Regions from separate parts of the Paenibacillus sp. FSL H8-0259 genome, predicted to be linked through region 3. Evidence: riboswitches for the same ligand, from Rfam matches in the RefSeq annotation. Region 3 holds a riboswitch; each other region holds the start of a gene.
The links. Region 3 has a riboswitch for cyclic di-GMP ahead of NSU01_RS02525 (choice-of-anchor A family protein). Riboswitches for the same ligand answer to the same signal wherever they lie in the genome.
Positions count from the first base shown of each region.

Region 1 (4,687 bases), 930 kb from region 3:
TCTTCGTGATTGCGCTGGGCTGGTTGGTATACTTCAAGCTGATCAATGAAGGAGAGGCCGGCAAGGTAGGCTCGTTCACCTTTCTGATTCCGCTGATTTCCATCGGCTCCAGTGTAGTCTTATTGCATGAACAGATTACGTTGAATCTGGTCATCGGTATGCTGCTGATTGTGAGCAGCATTATTCTGGTGAATGTCAGGCTGGGCCGGAATGCCGGGAGTGTCCTGCAGACCCCGGTACCCGGTCTGGGTAAGGAATAAACAAACGGCTGCTCCCTCAGAAGAGGGGCAGCCGTTTGTACTTGTCAGGGGTTACATTACAGCAGGCTTAGACCGTTTCTGCGTCCGCGTCCCGCAGGATCAGTTCTCCGCCGGACTCCAGGATACTGTTATGGGAACGGGCGATATTAATGAAGACATGCTCCTCCTGGAGCAGTTCAATGTCTTCACACAGATTACGCAGCAGCCGGGAGAAGCTGTTCAGAACACTGTCAGTGATAAACTCGGTGAACTGCCCCGGATGGGTAAAAACCTCCAGCATCTGCTTGAGCTGATCCGTACCGGGCTGGGGGGCCCCTTCCATGCACAGCAGTGCGGATTTAAGATCGCTGATCAGGCACTCTATATGGCTGTACTTATCCTCCAGCAGCAGCATAACCACCAGACCGTATTTCACGGATTGCTGGCGGGATTCTACATTCTTGGCCAGCAGCCGGGCGGCTTCCCGCAGTCCGCCAACTTCAGTCAGCAGAAGACTGGAGAAGCGGTGCAGGCGGTGCTGGTGTACCCCGGCAAGTCCGGTGTGCAGGCTGCAGCCGGTTACTTGACCGCTTATATAGATACTGCCTGTAGCCGTAATTGTAGATTGGCAGACGTTGCCGTAGATATACACATTCCCTAACGCCTCAATACACATAGGGCCTTCAATATCTGAGGGTACGACGATGTCACCTGCAAACATAATCTCACGGGCTGTTGCCGCCATTTCCTTGGTGATGAGGCATAGGTCCGGGAAATCGCAGGTTGTGACGCTGCCGGAGTCTCCGCAGATGCGGGGTCTGCCCGTACGCAGAGCCGCGATCTCCCCGTTTGGAAGCAGCCGTGCATTGTCTCCGGCTGCGAAATAAATATCCTGCGGTGGAGGTGGAGGCAAGATGCCTCCTTCTACGTCGAATCCGGGAATTCCCTCTTCGGGCGGCAGCTTGCGGGCGAATACCTCTCCCTCTCTGGCGAAGGGGGCTCCCGGAAACCGCAGATAATCTAAGGAATCTGCAGCTTCCGCAGTTCGTCCCTCCCGGAGCATTCCATTGCCTGTGAGCGTATGCTCCGGGAGGGATAGCTGCAGCCTTGATTTCTTGCCGGGCAGCGGGGCTCTCCCTTCTGCGATACAGACAGGGAGATATGTAGGGTTGTTCAGTTCGGCGTATAGGGCCGGGATATTCAGATTCCGCAGAATGGAGCGGTTATCCAGCGAAGAAAGAATCTGTTCTATGGTGAGCGTGGACAGCAGCATCGCCCGGTTAGGCTCAGCCCGGACTGCGGCTTCGAAGGAAGCCGGGCAATTGACCAGATTCCAGGCGTACTTCTCTGCACGGTACAAGGTGAAATGCACTTTGAGCTTGTCAGGTGAAACCGTAATCTGATACTGTGGCTTCTCGCAAATTTCCCAGGTAATATGATCCGCTGAGGTTACCTCAGTAGGCTCTGTAACGGTCTTCCAGTTGATCTTCAGCACTACAGGATGAACAGCGGAGATCCGGGCGGGCTTGCCGCCAGAGAGCGGGGGAGTAATGAAGATCTGATTATTCTGCACAAGGATAATTCCATCCTTATCTCCATTCATCCCGCCGGAAGTCCGGCCCTCCACAGAGAAAGAATCCAGGAATCCGGTCCGTTCAAGCATCAAGGATTCCACGAAATCATATCGGGTTGGTTCGATGAATTGCTGCGGCATTATCTTAACCTCGCTTTTTCGTATAATCAATGGCATTCGTACAGAAAAGAGCATCATAAAGCCTGGGGGATCTCCCGGTGACTGATGGCTTACGTGGTCTCTATTGGCAGCCTGGCGACCATAAACGCGGATTCTCAGCATTCTTAGGCCCATTGCTTTGCGTCCTACCCTTTCAGGAAGTTTGCCTTTAGAAATAGATCAATGATATACACTCAGCATGAGGCGATTTCAATCGACTGTAATCGACAAAAAAGGTCATAACTGGTTCCTGCGCTGCAGGAACTTCTGCAAACAAGCTTAATTCTAGTACTTAAGGAGCTATTTTTCAACTGTATTCTGCCAATTTATTAATAATCTTGAAATGTGCAGCTCTATATTGCTTGAAAAACTGGTTTCCCAGCGCTTACAGCTTATGGGAGGAGTCTGCTCTGCAAGAACAGCCGGATCTTTGAGCTGGAGAACGGACTGCTGCTGAGGCTGCCTGCGTTGGGCGGCTTTTTTAATATATGAATAGGGTTAATCCGGGGCTTATATGTAATGTTTATGTTATATATGTAGAATAACACAAACAATTAGCGCATTATTTCGTAATAAAAACGAAGACATTGCAAATTTGTTGTAATATAATCTAACAAACAGCAGGAAATATAAAATTAATGTTAATAAACATAACATTAAATACATGCATTGAATTCTGGAAGGGGAGCATGAACCATGCAGATTACAGCAGCACCTTACACCTGGCCCTATGACGGCGTCCTTGATCCGGCGAAGACGGCACTGATGATTATCGATATGCAGACGGATTTTTGCGGCAAAGGCGGTTACGTGGAGCGAATGGGCTACGACCTCTCATTAACATCCAGAGCGATTCAGCCGATTGGGCGGCTGCTGGCACGCATCCGGGAAATTAACGGATTCACCGTTATCCATACCCGGGAAGGCCATAAGCCGGATCTGTCCGATCTGCCGGCGAATAAACGGTGGCGGAGCAGACAGATCGGTGCTGAGATCGGCTCGGAAGGACCGGCGGGACGGATTCTCGTACGGGGCGAGCGCGGCTGGCAGATCATTGATGAACTGGCACCTATACCGGGAGAGCACATTATTGACAAGCCGGGTAAAGGCAGCTTTTATGCTACGGACCTGGATTTAATATTGAAGAATAAAGGGATTACCCATCTGATTCTGACCGGAATCACGACGGATGTCTGTGTACACACGACGATGCGCGAAGCCAATGACCGCGGTTATGAATGTCTGATCCTGGAGGATTGCACGGGTGCTACGGATTATGCCAATCACCTGGCAGCGCTCAATATGGTCAAAATGCAGGGCGGTGTCTTCGGCAGTGTGAGTGATTCGCAAGCGGTGCTGAAGGCGCTGGAGCAATTCTAAATACGAATTACGAATGACCAGTATTCCAAATAACATCATAACGGGGGAATCACCATGTGGAACAAGTCCAGAACCAAAGCGCTTATCCTGCTCACTTCACTAATGCTGCTCATTACAGCCTGCGGCAACAATTCGGATACCGGCAAGGCTGAGGGACAGGGGGCGGAAGGCTCCGGTGAGCTTAAGAAGGTTGTTCTGAGGTTGAAGTGGATTCATCAGGCGCAGTTTGCCGGGTTCTATACCGCAGTTGAAAAGGGCTTCTATAAGGAAGCGGGGCTGGATGTGGAGATTCGGCCGGGAGGCTCGGATTTTCCGGCGGTACAGATGGTCGCTTCGGGCAGTGAGGAGTTCGGGGTAACCGGTGCTGACCAGATCATTATTGCCAGAGAAAAAGGCGTACCGGTTAAGGCGTTATCTGCGATATACCGCAAAACCCCGTTCGTAATGTTCACGCTTAAAGAATCCGGTATCACCACAATGGAAGATCTTGTCGGCCAAAAGGTGGGCATCAAGCTCGGCGGCAATGAAGAGCTGACCTTCCGTGCTATGGAGAAAAGCGCGGGCATCGAAACCTCGCAAATCGAAGAGATGCCGATCAAATATGATCTCAGCCCCTTATTGACCGGCCAGGTCAAGGCATGGCCCGGATATGTAATTAATGAGGTGCTGGCTGTGCAGGAGCAGGGCAAGGAAGTCAATATTATCGACCCGAACGACTATGGCATCAATTTCTATGCCGACACCCTGTTTACCACGGAGTCCGTGATTGAGAAGGATCCGGAAATGGTCCGGAGTTTCGTACAGGCCTCCATGAAGGGCTGGGATTATGCGATGGAGCATCCTGAGGAAGCGGCAGAATTCGGCCTGAAATACGGAGAAAAGCTTGATCTTGCGCATGAAATCAGCATGATGAAGGCCAGCATTCCGCTGCTGGAGCCGGAGAAGCTTCCGCTCGGCTCGATGGATGAGGCGGCGTGGGAGACGCTGCAGCAGAATCTTATCGATCTGGACTTTGTGAAAAAGCAGCAGGACATTGGCTCATTGTTCACCAATGAGTACTTGAATTAAGGAGGGAACCGGTATGACAACATCGATGAAAGAACAGATGGATTCCGCCCCTGTGAAGAATCCCGGTACCCGGGACACGATGCTCTCCTTGCGCAATTGCTCTCTTTCCTTCGGCAATGTGCCTGTGCTTGATAATGTCAGTCTTGACGTATACCGCAATGAATTCATCTCCATTCTCGGACCGAGCGGCTGCGGGAAATCAACGACACTGCGGCTGATGCTGCGGCTGCTAAGCCCGGAAGGAGGCGGGGAGGTTGCCTATTCCTCC
Region 1 is NZ_CP150147.1:7,898,029-7,902,715, reverse strand. Features, by position in the region: gene NSU01_RS33955 (DMT family transporter) at 1-260, shown strand, start outside; gene NSU01_RS33950 (flagellar assembly protein A) at 328-1,953, opposite strand; cyclic di-GMP riboswitch class I at 2,056-2,149, opposite strand; gene NSU01_RS33945 (isochorismatase family cysteine hydrolase) at 2,668-3,351, shown strand; gene NSU01_RS33940 (ABC transporter substrate-binding protein) at 3,406-4,419, shown strand; gene NSU01_RS33935 (ABC transporter ATP-binding protein) at 4,433-4,687, shown strand, end outside.
Region 1: linked by a shared signal. The riboswitch ahead of NSU01_RS33950 (flagellar assembly protein A) and the one ahead of NSU01_RS02525 (choice-of-anchor A family protein) in region 3 are both predicted to bind cyclic di-GMP.

Region 2 (4,687 bases), 110 kb from region 3:
CTGTCCGCAGAGTGCAGCCTGACGGCGCAGCAGATGGAAATATTGGGCCGCGCAGGTCAGATTCGCTACGGTCCAGTTCTCCTCGGCGGAGAGCTGCAGATAACGTTCCAGCCTGCCGCTGGAGTGTTCCGGTCCCTGGCCTTCATATCCATGCGGCAGCAGAATCGCAAGATTGCTGCGCTGTGTCCACTTGGCGCGTCCGGCAGAGATGAACTGGTCGATAATGACCTGGGCGGCATTGGCGAAATCGCCGTATTGCGCTTCCCAGAGCACGAAGGTCTCCGGTGCGAACACATTATAGCCGTATTCATAGCCGAGTACAGAGGCTTCTGACAGCGGGCTGTTGTAGACGCCGAAGGAGGCGCGGGAATCCTTAAGCTGGTGAAGAGGGGAGAAGAGCTCCCCGCTCTCACTGTCATGCAGGACAAGGTGGCGGTGAGCGAAGGTGCCGCGCTGTGAATCCTGTCCGCTGAGGCGGATCGGCGTGCCGTCCTTCAGAATGGTAGCGAAGGCCAGGGTTTCGGCCAGCGCCCAGTCTACCCGTTCACCGTCATTCAGCGCATCCTTGCGCCGCTGCAGAATCCGCTCCAGCTTCGGATAGACTGTGAAGCCGGCCGGTACGCTCAGCAGCTCACGGTTAATCTCCTGGAGGCTGGCCAGCGGAACCGCTGTAGGGCGGTGCACCGGTGTTCCCGTATCCAGGACGACCGAAGTCTTGGCCTCGGCGTTCTTCTGTTTCCCTTCCTTCATCTGCTCGAAGGCCTGCTGCAGCACATTCTCGGCCTCGGCAATCATGTTCTTCACCTCATCGGCTGTAACGACCTTCTCGCGCTGCAGGCGTTCCGCATAAACGCGGTAGACGGTAGGGTGGTTGCGGACCTTGCCATAAACCACCGGCTGGGTGGTTTCCGGATCATCCATCTCATTATGGCCGTGCCGGCGGTACCCGATCAGATCAATCAGGAAATCCTTCTTGAACAAATGGCGGTAAGCGCTGGCCATACGGACGGCAGCAATACAGGCTTCGGGGTCGTCGGCATTGACATGCACTACCGGGATCTCATAGCCCTTCGCCAGATCACTGGCGTAATGCGTGGAGCGGGAATCTTCACTTTCGGTGGTGAAGCCGATCCGGTTATTGACGATAATATGCACAGTGCCGCCATTCTGATAACCTTGCAATTTGCCGATATTAAGTGTTTCCGCAACAATGCCTTCACCAGGGAAGGCGGCATCGCCATGCATAAGCACGGCCATGGCTTTGTCCGTATTCAGCTTAGGCAGGCCTGGGGTGCCCCGTTCCTCCTGGGCTGCACGCGTGAAGCCTTCAACGACCGGATTCACGAACTCGAGATGGCTCGGGTTGTTCGCAAGCGTGATGCGGGTACGCACAGTTTCGCCTTCGCGGACGGCGCGGTCGGCGCCTAGATGGTATTTCACATCCCCGCTCCAGCCATAGGTGACACCCATGGAGCCTTCGGACGGGAAGAGCTCCTTGTTCGGCGAATGATGGAATTCCGAGAAAATAATATCATAAGGTTTGCCCAGAATGTGGGCAAGCACATTAAGTCTTCCGCGGTGGGCCATACCCATCAGGATATGCTCTGCGCCGTCATGTGCGGCAGCGCGGACAATTTCATCCAGCATAGGCACGAGGGCATCATTGCCCTCCAGGCTGAAGCGCTTCTGGCCGACGAAGGTCTTATGCAGGAAGGTCTCGAACTGCTCTACCTGAATCAGGCGTTTCAGCAGCTCTTTGCGTTCCGCATGGTTCAGTGGAGCAGGCGACGTTGTGGATTCCGCCTGGCTGTTGAGCCAGCGCAGCTCACGCTCGTCATGCACATGCCCGAATTCATAGGCAATGGTCTGTGTGTAGGCCTGGCGCATTCTGTGAACGGCATCCATAGCGGTATGCACGCCCTCAGGGGCATTCTCCCAGATCAATGAAGCCGGCAGGGCATTCAGATCTTCGCGCGTCAGCTCATAGGTCTCGATCTCCAGCCATTTCGCCATCGGGTTGGTGCTCCGCTCCAGCGGATCGATATCGGCAGCCATATGGCCGTATATTCGGATGTTAGCCATTAGCTTGGAAGCTTTAACGGCTTTCCTGAGCCACTCTGTATCTCCTGAGATGGCGGGGGGAGGCGTCTTGACGGCATCCGGAGCCAGGGGAGGCGGGCCGGATACTGTGAAGAGGTCGCGGTAATGATGCTCTACGGAAGTGGGGTCCTTGACAAACTGCTCGTATTTCTCCTGAATGTAGCCCAGATTGGGACCGTAATACTTGCTCCAGACAGATTCGTTATAGGGCTCTTTGACGGCCATGAGTAGGTCCTCCTAACGGATAAACTCCACATGCGGTATATTAGGAACACCGCTTAGCGGAGCTGCGATGTTTGCGGTTTCATTCTCATCTTATTGTGCTACTTTCCGGCAGGGTAATCAATTCATACTTTCGTGCAATCCGTTCGCAAAACGGTATGATTCAGCAGGGGATTCATACGGAACAATCATAAATTTCCCGGGTGAAGCCGGAAAAATAAAATATCGTTAAAATTAATAAAAAATTAAGGGATTTAGGTGGTTGTAAATCATAGGAATGGGTAATTGTTTCTATATTGTGTTACGGGATTAATATCTATTTAGTATATTTAAACTAATTTGGACCGATTGAAGATGAATTGGAATTATTTATACAAGCTATTGGCAATTTTAGCTAAGGGTCTTCACGATTTAACATAAAAAAATTCCAGAAAACGACACACTTTTCATGTAAGATCTTGTATAATGTTATTGCGGAGAACGGTTTCATCGATTCTTTTCAGATCCTTTCATGTAAAGGGTCCAGTAAAGGGTAAACCTGCCGAAAGACAGGGGCACAAAGTCTCGGATCTAAAGTAGAAATACTATGATGGCCGGACTGCCTGGGGACGCGAAAATTCTAGGAGGAGATTTCTTGGATAAGTCCAACCAGGGGAATGACGAACTGCAGGCAGTTGATCTGGATTTAGAATGGGTGCATTTGCTAATGTCTGCTAAGCAGGCTGGCATCCAGGCAGACGAGATTCGGCGTTTTTTTACTGAAAAAGCACTCCAGGCGATGTAGGGCATTCAGCATTGTACGGATACATACAGAAGAGGGCACAGCGGTGTACACGCTGTGCCCTCTTCTGTTGGAATTTACATGTTGTTTCGGGGTCCCCGCAAAGTACCTGGGTAATCATCGAGGCTGCTGCCTCACTTTGTGGGGTATTTCAGTTATCCTTCTGCTCCAGCCGCCATTTCTGATAATCGAGAAACTCCTTGAATTCACGTTTGCTTATACCAGAGGCCATCGCATCCTGAACCAGCCTGAACCATTCTCCATCGAGAACCGGCTCTGCAGTTTCTGCAATTCCGCCATACAGTAATACGTGAATGGATACTTGGAGTGCATCGGCAATTTTTTCGATAAATTGAATGGAGGGGTTGGATTGGATATTCCGTTCGACATTACTTAAGTATGATTTCGCCACGTCAGCCTTATCCGCAAGCTCGGATAAAGAATAACCCTTCTCCAGCCGGAGCCTATGGATGCGGCTTCCCATATTATCTGACACGATTACAACGCCCTCCGTACTTTTTGTTATCAGTATAACAAAAATTCGCAAAACGGACAAAAACCCTTGTTCCTGCCAGAAGCTGGCGGGGAGAGACAAAACGGCATATCCAGCCCGGATGAGGGAGGATATGCCGTTTTGTGTATATAATTTAATAGCCTTATTTGGCTTCTCCCAAACCTTGCGTAGCATTGAATGTCCAGTTCAGCGCCAAGCCGTCACCCTGGAAGATATTCTGATCCTGGGTATTGTCAACGAATTCGAAAGCAATCTTGAAGGTTTTGGTTTGGGTAGCGGCGATGCCTCCCGGCAGTACACCCGCCGTTACGAGATCATAGCTGGAAGTGTTCTTCAGGTCCTTCAGGGAGATCTCGGACAGCACATGGCCGGCAAGCGGACCGCTGGTATAAGAGCTGTCGAGAAGTTTGATTTTGAAGTGATCTCCAAGATCCTGGCCGGCATTATCGCCCTTCGCATCAGTTACAGTGTAGCTGGTGGCCAGCGTTAGGAGTTTGATATCCAGGGTGCCGTCATTGGACAAGGTGAACGTGCGTACGGTGTAATCACCCGGTTTCAGATTGGTCAGGGCAACAGGTGTATTAAAGGAAGAGCCGAGCTTCAGCGTGCCTGCCGCGAAGGTTGCCGTGCTGGTTGCTGTGGAGCTGAAGTAAGCGAAGGTGCCCCCTCCGATTAAAGACAATCCCAGTGCTGCCGATGCTACGCCAAGACCCAATGTTTTTTTGATACCCATAATTAATTTCCTCCTCGAGTATATTATGTTTTTTTAAGATCGGTGATCAGGAATGCATATACAGATAGATTATTTGAGGGCGCCTTTTTCCTGGTTGGCTTCGAAGTTCAGGGTCAGGGCCAGTGTATCGCCTTGATAGTAGTTTTGCGGCTGGAAGGTTTCCTTGAAGGCAAACTGTACGCTCAGTTTATCTGAGGTGCCTGCTTTGATGCCCCCATTCTCTACACCAAAGATTCCGCCGAGAATTCCCTTGGCTACAAGATCCGGACTTTGCTGCTCAAGTTCGGCCAGTGAAACGACCAGAACAGGTGATGTTACCTTATCCTTGTTAACTAGG
Region 2 is NZ_CP150147.1:472,013-476,699, forward strand. Features, by position in the region: gene NSU01_RS02045 (2-oxoglutarate dehydrogenase E1 component) at 1-2,325, opposite strand, end outside; cyclic di-GMP riboswitch class I at 2,844-2,928, shown strand; gene NSU01_RS02050 (anti-repressor SinI family protein) at 2,957-3,106, shown strand; gene NSU01_RS02055 (helix-turn-helix domain-containing protein) at 3,255-3,587, opposite strand; gene NSU01_RS02060 (TasA family protein) at 3,760-4,350, opposite strand; gene NSU01_RS02065 (TasA family protein) at 4,420-4,687, opposite strand, start outside.
Region 2: linked by a shared signal. The riboswitch ahead of NSU01_RS02050 (anti-repressor SinI family protein) and the one ahead of NSU01_RS02525 (choice-of-anchor A family protein) in region 3 are both predicted to bind cyclic di-GMP.

Region 3 (4,687 bases):
CTACAGGTGAAGGTCCAGGTGCAGGAACCTCCACAACTGGCTGTAGCGCTGTTGTTGTCAGCACCGTCACAACCGGTGATGCTGCCGGCCCGAGAGGAACCGGGTCATCAATAATAGTCGTGTCAGTATCAGTCACAATAGTCCCAATCACTGTCGGAGCGGTTGATGTCGGAAATACGAAGCTTGGGACAAAGACGCTCGTGCTGGTTGCTGTCGGTGCTGTTGTCGGTACAGCGGTCGGCACTGTTGTTGGTGCCGCTGCCGGTGTTGCCGTTGGCACTGTTGTCGGCGTTGCCGTTGGTGCCGCTGTCGGTGTTGCCGTTGGTGCCGCTGTCGGCGTTGCCGTTGGCGCTGTTGTTGGCGTTGCCGTTGGTGTCGGCGTTGGCGCTGTTGTCGGCGTTGCCGTTGGTGCCACTGTCGGTGTTGCCGTTGGTGCCGCTGTCGGTGTTGCTGTTGGCGTCGCTGCCGGTGTTGCCGTTGGCGTCGCTGCCGGTGTTGCCGTTGGCGTCGCTGCCGGTGTTGCCGTTGGCGTTGGCGTCGCTGCTGGCGTTGCCGTTGGCGTCGGCGTCGCTGCCGGTGTTGCCGTTGCCGTTGGTGCCACTGTCGGTGTTGCCGTTGGTGCCGCTGTCGGTGTTGGCGTCGCTGCCGGTGTTGCCGTTGGCGTTGGTGTTGGCGTCGCTGCCGGTGTTGCCGTTGGCGTTGGCGTTGCTGTTGGCGTCGGCGTCGCTGCCGGTGTTGGCGTCGGCGTCGCTGCTGGCGTCGGCGTCGCTGCCGGTGTTGCCGTCGGTGTCGCTGCTGGTGTTGCTGTTGGCGTCGGCGTCGTTGCCGGTGGCGTCGGCGTTGCCGTTGGCGGATCTTGGCCTTTATAAGGTATATGGTGGGATTCTCCCGATCCTGAGAGCGAAGCTCCGATCAGATTCCCGTTGATTTGACCATTATTAAATTGAATAGAGGCATATGGAGCCAGCACAGATCCCAGAACTCCGATACCTTCGATTTGAAGACTGGTCGCTTGACTGAAGTTATATAACACTTTACTGTTCATAGCGTTATCCTTATTTCCGTTACCATTAATTCCAGTCCCCATATTCTTCATAGTTACTGAAGTACCGGAGATATTAACTATAGCTGTTGAGCCATCGGGAATCTTAATTCTCAACTCATTTGCACTAGACAGCTTGCTGCCGTCTACAGTAAATATGTTAACATCCGAATTTGTACCTTCCAAAAAGAAATTACCGGAGTTGGCAGTGGTAACCCCATTAACAGGCAGAGAAGCAAGCTGCTGAGATTTCTCACGGAGCAAACTGAACTCGGCTGCAAAGTCCACAACATTTACTTGTTGTTGTAAGCTTCCTGTTCCCCCGCGCGGGCCGCCGCTGCCGCTATAACTCCCCCCGTAGACTACATCACCCACGGTTTCTCCCTGGGAATAATACAGATTACCACCGGCGATGAGAGAGTAGGCTTCCTTCGTTTCCTCACTAGTAAGACTATGTCCCACAGAATAATTAACATTTAAATTCACGTTTCCGCCGGCAGCTAATCTACCTTCAATATCACTATGTTTAACATCAACATCTCCCAAGATGAACACATTATACTTGGATGCATTGCCCGGCAAAGAGTTGCCCTCGGCTTTAACTGAGGTGCTCCCCAGTGAAATAATTCCGCCGCTTCCTACAATCAGAACTGCTATAAGTCCGAACACCGTAAGACGTTTGAATTTTTTTAATTGGAACATACAGCTCACCTCACAGTTAATATAGATATAGGCCACATTTATATAACAAAAAAAGACCGCCGGAAAGAGGATTGCTCTCTTTACGGCAGTCGGACGATCATTGCGCTCCATCGCGCTTTAGACTCCTGGACTTTGCGTCCCGTCCTTTCGAACGGTTTGCGTTTATACGTCAGTGGAAGATTAGGTTGTGAAATTATGTACTAAATCAAACTTTTATACTAATGTCTATGACATTCGTTACTTTGGAACTATTTTTAGTTTATCCGCTATCAAGGCTGATTGTCAATGAAATCCTTTGAAACATCTGGTAATAGATTATATCTGCTAATTCATTCCAAAGCACTGTTACAAAAGGTTTTTTTAAAGAATCTATAGCTTTTTCACCTAAATCCCGATCCTCTCATCGCCCTCGATGGCACCTACAAGAATATTTTGGAACCATGTATAAAGAACTAATTTTAATATTGCAAATTTTAATATAAACATGAGGGCCCATGATCTTAAAGACGCACCTCTTTCTCCTTAGCACATTTTCTTTTAAGAGGAAACATAATAACAAATGTATATCCCATATGAAAAAGGCTGCTTTCAGGAGAACGTCTTCTCCCAAAGCAGCCTTTTCCCGATTTAGCGGTGATATCGCCAGCCTTTCGGAAAGGATCTTACGGATTGCATTTATTTACGTTTATCTGTTCTGGATCTTCTGCCGAGGAATATTCCCAATCCTGCAAGGGCTAGACCGACTAAGTAATAAGGAGCCGGACTGGACTCACCAGTCTTCGGGAGCGCGGCATCCGCAGGTACATTGCCTAACGGAATCTCTTCATCAATGATTGTCACAATCGGCGTTGAACTTGGTGTTGCGCTTGGGCTTGGCGTTAGGGTTGGACTTGGTGTCACCACTAACGGCCGAGGTGTTGCTGTTGCCACAGGGCCCAAAGGCAGCGGATCATCAATGATTATGGTATCCGGATTTACAATATAGCCGATTATTGGAGTCGGCGTTGGCACTACATTAATAAAGACGGGCGGTGCAGACGATGGCACTGGTGTCGGTGGTAATGTCGGTGCTGGTGTTGCCGTTGGTGTCGGTGTCGGTGTCGGTGTCGGTGTCGGTGTCGGTGTCGGTGTTGGCTCTGCCGTTGGCGTTGGTGTCGGCTCTACCGTTGGTGTTGGTGTTGGATCTGCTGTTGGTGTTGGCGTCGGTGCTGCTGTCGGTGTTGGTGTCGGTGCTGCTGTCGGTGTTGGTGTCGGTTCTGCCGTTGGTGTTGGTGTCGGTGTCGGTGTTGGCTCTGTTGTTGGTGTTGGTGTTGGTGTTGGTGTTGGTGTTGGTGTTGGTGTTGGTGTTGGTTCAGCCGTTGGTGTTGGTACTGGTGTTGCCGTTGGTGTCGGTGTTGGCTCTACTGTTGGTGTTGGTGTTGGTGTTGGTGTTGGTGTTGGTGTTGGTGTTGGTGTTGGTGTTGGTGTTGGTGTTGGTGTTGGTGTTGGTGTTGGTGTTGGTGTTGGTGTTGGTGTTGGTGTTGGTGTTGGTGTTGGTGTTGGTGTCGGCTCTGACGTTGGTGTTGGTGTTGGTGTTGGTGTCGGTGTCGGTGTCGGTGTCGGTGTTGGCTCTGCCGTTGGCGTTGGTGTCGGCTCTACCGTTGGTGTTGGTGTTGGATCTGCTGTTGGTGTTGGCGTCGGTGCTGCTGTCGGTGTTGGTGTCGGTGCTGCTGTCGGTGTTGGTGTCGGTTCTGCCGTTGGTGTTGGTGTCGGTTCTGCCGTTGGTGTCGGTGTTGGCTCTGCCGTTGGCGTTGGTGTCGGTGCTGCTGTTGGTGTCGGTGTTGGTTCTGTTGTTGGTGTCGGTGTTGGTTCTGTTGTTGGTGTTGATGTCGGTGTTGGTGTCGGTGTTGGTGTCGGTGTTGATGTTGGTGTTGGTGTCGGTGTTGGCTCTGTTGTTGGTGTTGGTGTTGGTTCAGCCGTTGGTGTTGGTACTGGTGTTGCCGTTGGTGTTGCCGTTGGTGTCGGTGTCGGTGTTGGCTCTACTGTTGGTGTTGGTGTTGGAGTTGGCGTTGGCGTCGGTGCTACTGTTGGCGTTGGCGTCGGTTCTGCCGTTGGCGTTGGTGTTGGCTCTACCGTTGGTGTTGGTGTCGGTTCTGCCGTTGGTGTTGGTGTCGGTTCTGCCGTTGGTGTTGGTGTCGGTTCTGCCGTTGGCGTTGGTGTTGGCTCTACCGTTGGTGTTGGTGTCGGTTCTGCTGTCGGTGTTGGTGTCGGTTCTGCCGTTGGCGTTGGTGTTGGCTCTACCGTTGGTGTTGGTGTCGGTGCTGCCGTTGGCGTCGGTGTCGGTTCTGCCGTTGGCGTTGGTGTTGGCTCTACCGTTGGTGTTTGTCGGTGCTGCCGTTGGCGTCGGTGTCGGTGCTGCTGTCGGCGTTGGTGTTGGCGTTGGTGTTGATGTCGGTGCTGCCGTCGGTGTTGGGGTCGGCGCTACCGTTGGTGTTGGTGTCGGTGCTGCCGTTGGCGTTGGTGTCGGTGCTGCCGTTGGTGTCGGTGTTGGTGCTGCCGTTGGTGTCGGTGTTGGTGCTGCCGTTGGTGTCGGTGTTGGTGTTGGATCTGCCGTTGGCGTCGGTGTCGGTGTTGGTGTTGGATCTGCCGTTGGCGTCGGTGTCGGTGCTGCCGTTGGCGTTGGTGTCACCGTTGGCGTTGGTGTCGGTGCTGCCGTCGGCGTTGGTGTCGGTGCTGCCGTTGGTGTCGGTGCCGCCGTTGGCGTTGGCGTTGGTGTTGGTGCTGCCGTTGGCGTTGGTGTCGGTGCCGCTGTTGGTGTTGGTGTTGGTGCTGCCGTTGGCGTTGATGTTGGTGCTGCCGTCGGCGTTGGTGTCGGTGCTGCCGTTGGCGTTGGTGTCGGTGCCGCTGTTGGCGTTGGTGTCGGTGCAGCCGTTGGCGTTGGTGTAGGTGTCGGTGCCGCTGTTG
Region 3 is NZ_CP150147.1:582,951-587,637, reverse strand. Features, by position in the region: gene NSU01_RS02525 (choice-of-anchor A family protein) at 1-1,744, opposite strand, end outside; cyclic di-GMP riboswitch class I at 1,826-1,915, opposite strand; gene NSU01_RS02520 (hypothetical protein) at 2,785-4,687, shown strand, end outside.

Region 4 (4,687 bases), 700 kb from region 3:
AGGCGGATATTGGCATCGCCGGCATTCTCGTAATACTCCACTTTGATATCATACAGCCGGCCTGCCTGCAGGTTTATGCTTCCTGTACGCTCGGTACCGCTCTGTTTGGTCCAGCTGTCGATTACAGCTGTGCCGTCAATATAGACGCGGATACCATCATCGGATGTAGTGATAATCTGATAGGTTTCACTGAAAGAAGGTTTGATCTGACCCGTCCAGCGTATGGAGAAGCTATCCACTCCAAGCTTGGCATCCGGCGCTGCCTGGCGCCAGTTAAAGTTCAGCAGCGCATCATTCCGGACCAGAACCGGAGTGCCCGAAAGCGTCATGTTCTTGTAGTATTCTCCCTGAAGACCATTCTGAACGACGGGGGCCGTCACAGAATCATTGGAAGCAGGGGGCGGCGTCAGTATCGGTATTGGCATTGCAGTCTGTACCGGCGCTGGTGTTGCTGTTGGAACTGGCGTTGGCGTTGCTGTCGGTACCGGCGTTGGTGTTGCTGTTGGTACTGGCGTTGGTGTTGCTGTTGGTACCGGCGTTGGTGTTGCTGTTGGTACTGGCGTTGCTGTCGGTTCCGGCGTTGGCGTTGCTGTTGGTTTCGGCGTCGCCGTAGCAAATGTGCCTGCTTTATAATCGTCCCGGGTCACAGTATAGCTGTCGCTCATGAAACCTTTGATGGTAGCAACTGTGTTGGTTTCATACAGCATTTTTCCCCAGCTCATCATATATACCCAATTTTTCTGTGAGAGTTGCAGCTTTGCTGTGCTTGGCATTTGTCCATTCTCGCCAATGGCAATCGGTTTGCCATTCGCAAGTGCGAGCAGGCTGTCATGATATTTATTCATATAATCGTTCTCATATATATCTGCCGCGAGTACATCCACCTTGTCAGCCCCCGGGTAGGTCAGCGCATAAGGATCAGACCAGGCATTGGGTGCATTGGGGTTCCATACCCACAGCAGGTTGTTTAATTTATGAACGTTTACGAAACGGTCATACATAATATTCCAAAGCGCAGCAAAGTTATTTTTCTTCCCCCACCAGAACCAGTCACCGTTCATTTCGTGGTAAGGTCTCCAGAGTACGGGAACACCAGCATCCCGCAGGCTTTTAAGTGAAACTGCCACTTTGTCCAGATCTGCAATCAATGCAGTGTACTGTGTTGTACCCGGAGTAATATATTTATTGAATTCCGCCTGGCTCAGCGGTTTCTGAACATTGGACCAGAGGTATGCGGTACCGGGCAGATTCTCATGAAAAGTCATGGCTACAATGCCGCCGCCCTTATACCAGTTGATCGCGCTGTTCACAACATTTCTGCGTTGCGCCGCTGCTGTACTTTCCGATTGCCCGCTGATTACGCCCAGTTCATAGCCGTGAAGAGCAGCATATTGTCCGCTGGTTCCTTTCAGCTTGTTGCTGAATTCGTCCGGACTTTCCAGATAGTCATGTTGGCCGGTAATAATGCCTTTTCCAGTGATAGAATACAGATCATCCAGCAATCTGACTGCTTCGGTTGAAGCCTCCGGATTAACGGGCGCTTTGGAACTAGACGCAGCTTCTGCAGATGAAGGCATTCCGCCGAGTCCCAGAGGTACTGCAGTCAATAAAAGGGCCAGAGACAGCACAGTGCACAGCAAACGAGACTTACGGTAAGTTATCAAAATCCATCTTCCTTTCGGTAGCCAGGCTGCCACTCTTGCGAAGGCCCTATAGCTTTGCGTCCCTATCTTTCGATTAGGTTTGCCTTTGTCGTATTGGAAGGATTAATCCCTCTTACCGTAAGTATCGTCCCTATTTAGTTTTAATTTAGAGCAAAAATGAATTTTTCTTAATAAATGGTTCTTAATACCTGTTTTGGATTTGTAACAATTGGTTATATAGATAGATTAGACCTATGAAATGAATTGCTGCAAGGCGATATCTTCCCAATCCAAGGTGATTCGGATGTTATCTTCCTCCACCAGCTCAGAGCCGGTCTGCACTTCGATAAATTCCATATCTGTCAATGCCAGGATCGCATGCTTGGTGCCTTCCGGAATCCGTACGACATCCCCCGCCTTCACATTATGCATTTTCTCATTGAGCACAATGCTGGCTTCACCGCTGACAATGGTCCAGATTTCACTGCGTTTGTGATGCAGCTGATAGCTGATATTTTTACCTTCAGAGATAAAGATTCGCTTCGTCAGCACCTCATTGCCTTCCGCATATTTCACATAATCAATTACCTTGTAGTGGCCCCAGCGGCGTTCTTCGTACATCGGTCTTTGTTCAAAAGATTTCAGCACTTCTTTAATGCGCGGGCTCTCCGCCTTGTGCGTAACCAGAATTCCGTCCGGGCTGGCGGCGATAATCAGATCCTTCGCTCCGATCACGGTGATCGGAATGTCCAGCTCGTTGATCAGGCAGGTGCCTTCGGAATCTGCAGTGACGAAGCCTTTGCCGACATGATTGCTGGTCATTTCTTCAGTCAGCGTGTTCCAAGTGCCCAGATCCTTCCAGAATCCGGCGTAAGGCTGAACCACGATATTCTCTTCTTTTTCCACCACTTCGTAATCAAAACTGATGGAAGCCAGCAGTTTATACTGCTTCTGCAGTTCCTCATAGTTCAGCGGCAGTCCTTTGCGCTGCAGAATATCCAGCAGATAACCTAGACGGAAAGCAAACACGCCGCAGTTCCAGAGCGCGTTCCGGCTGATCAGCTCCTCAGCCTGCTTGCGGTCCGGCTTCTCCTGGAAGTGGCTCACCTGCAGATACCCGCTCGCCCCCGCTTCGGCGCTGGTAGGAATGATATAGCCGTATTTCTCGGAGGCATGCTCCGGAACTACGCCCATCAGCGCCAGATTGGCGCCGCTCTCCAGCATCGTGCTCTCCAGCTGCAGAACGGTTTCGAAGAAGGACGACTCCACATAAGGATCGACGGGCAGGATGGCTACCGTCTCGCTTGGTGAAACACCGGCGACCGAATACAGATAAGCTGCTGTCAGTGCGATGGCAGGGAAGGTATCGCGCCGCTCCGGCTCAACGATAATCGGCACCCCGCTGCCCAGCTGGCTCTGAATCATCTCTACCTGGCTGCGGCCGGTAGCCAGGTAGGACGATTCCGCCATCCCTGTCTCCTGCAGCTGTCTCCATACCCGCTGTACCATGGATTCCGGTTCACCTGCCGGGCTTTCCAGTACTTTCAGAAATTGCTTCGAACGTGAATCATTGGACAAAGGCCAGAGCCGTTTACCAGAACCGCCTGATAGAAGTACTAGTTTCATAAGTGAACCCTCCTAAGTTTATATGATGTCGCGAAAATATCGGATTGTTATTGGGAGCAGGCTGCGTTTGCTTAAGCCTAAAGGCGGCTGTTATGAGGGTCACTGCAAGGAATGTTTGGACTTTCGGCCGCTGTTGTCTCCAGATTTCCTGATTTAAACCGCTTATCGCGGTAGAAATCCGGAGACAAAGGCGGACGCTAACGCTCCTACAGTTCCAAAATTCCTCTCCGTTCCATTACATAACAGCTGGCTTATTCGCTTCGCCCGCAGGCTAAGCTCCCGGCTAAAGATCCGGCTATTGCCGCTTGGTTGAGCGGCAATTGAATCAGCTGCTGCCGCTTGTTGTTGCGGCAATTGAACCTGCGGCTGCCCCGCCTGCTTTTGCGGCGGCAAGGCCATTCACGCTTGTTCCAAGGCGGCGCCGCTCAACTAAGCGGCGGTGAGAGATTTAAGGGATTAAATGCATCTTGTTCCAAGGGATTTCCGCTCGCTGTAGCAGCGAAGGGGAAACATAACACTCTTGTTCCAAGGTTTTACGTTCACTTACGCGGCGGTGGAATCAAGAGCACTAATGCCCCTCATTTCCTCCATTGGCCCACATCCGGTGCATTCAGAGGAATTTATCCCTTAATTTCCCCGTACAGCACACTTTCGGCGGAATTAGAGGGGTTTTTCCCCTTAATTTCCCCATACAGCACACTTTCGGCGGAATCAGAGGGATTTTTCCCCTTAATTTCCCCATACAGCACACTTTTGGCGGAATTAGAGGGGTTTTTCCCTTTAATTTCCCCGTACAGCACACTTTCGGCGGAATCAGAGGGATTTTTCCCCTTAATTTCCCCGTACAGCACACTTTCGGCGGAATCAGAGGGATTTTCCCCCTTAATTTCCCCGTACAGCACACTTTTGGCGGAATTAGAGGGATTTTTCCCTTTAATTTCCCCATACAGCACACTTTTGGCGGAATTAGAGGGATTTTCCCCCTTAATTTCCCCGTACAGCACACTTTCAGTGGGAGGCTGCGGGATCACTGATAGACCAAGAGCTTAGACCGCGCCAGCAACGCTGGCGGAGAATCCGCTAAGGCCGCCCATCTGCGGGCGTCCGACAGAATGATACTCCAGGCCGGTTCCTTCGATCTGCTCTTTGCTATAGACATTGCGGCCGTCGATCAACACCTGACGGCGCATGCTCTTCGCCAGCAGATGCAGGTCGATATCCTTGAACTGGCTCCAGTCGGTCAGGAGGCATACCGCATCGCTGCCTTCGGCAGCCTCTTCCGCCAGCCCGCACCAGCGGAGCTGCGGGTGATCATATTGCGCCCGGAAATTCTCGGCGGCAATCGGATCATAGAGCTTCACCGTGGCGCCTTCGGCTACCAGCGCTTCAACGATTTCACGGGCAGGCGCCTCGCGGAC
Region 4 is NZ_CP150147.1:1,284,370-1,289,056, reverse strand. Features, by position in the region: gene NSU01_RS05495 (PA14 domain-containing protein) at 1-1,664, opposite strand, end outside; cyclic di-GMP riboswitch class I at 1,678-1,758, opposite strand; gene NSU01_RS05490 (sugar phosphate nucleotidyltransferase) at 1,896-3,269, opposite strand; gene NSU01_RS05485 (UDP-glucose/GDP-mannose dehydrogenase family protein) at 4,316-4,687, opposite strand, start outside.
Region 4: linked by a shared signal. The riboswitch ahead of NSU01_RS05495 (PA14 domain-containing protein) and the one ahead of NSU01_RS02525 (choice-of-anchor A family protein) in region 3 are both predicted to bind cyclic di-GMP.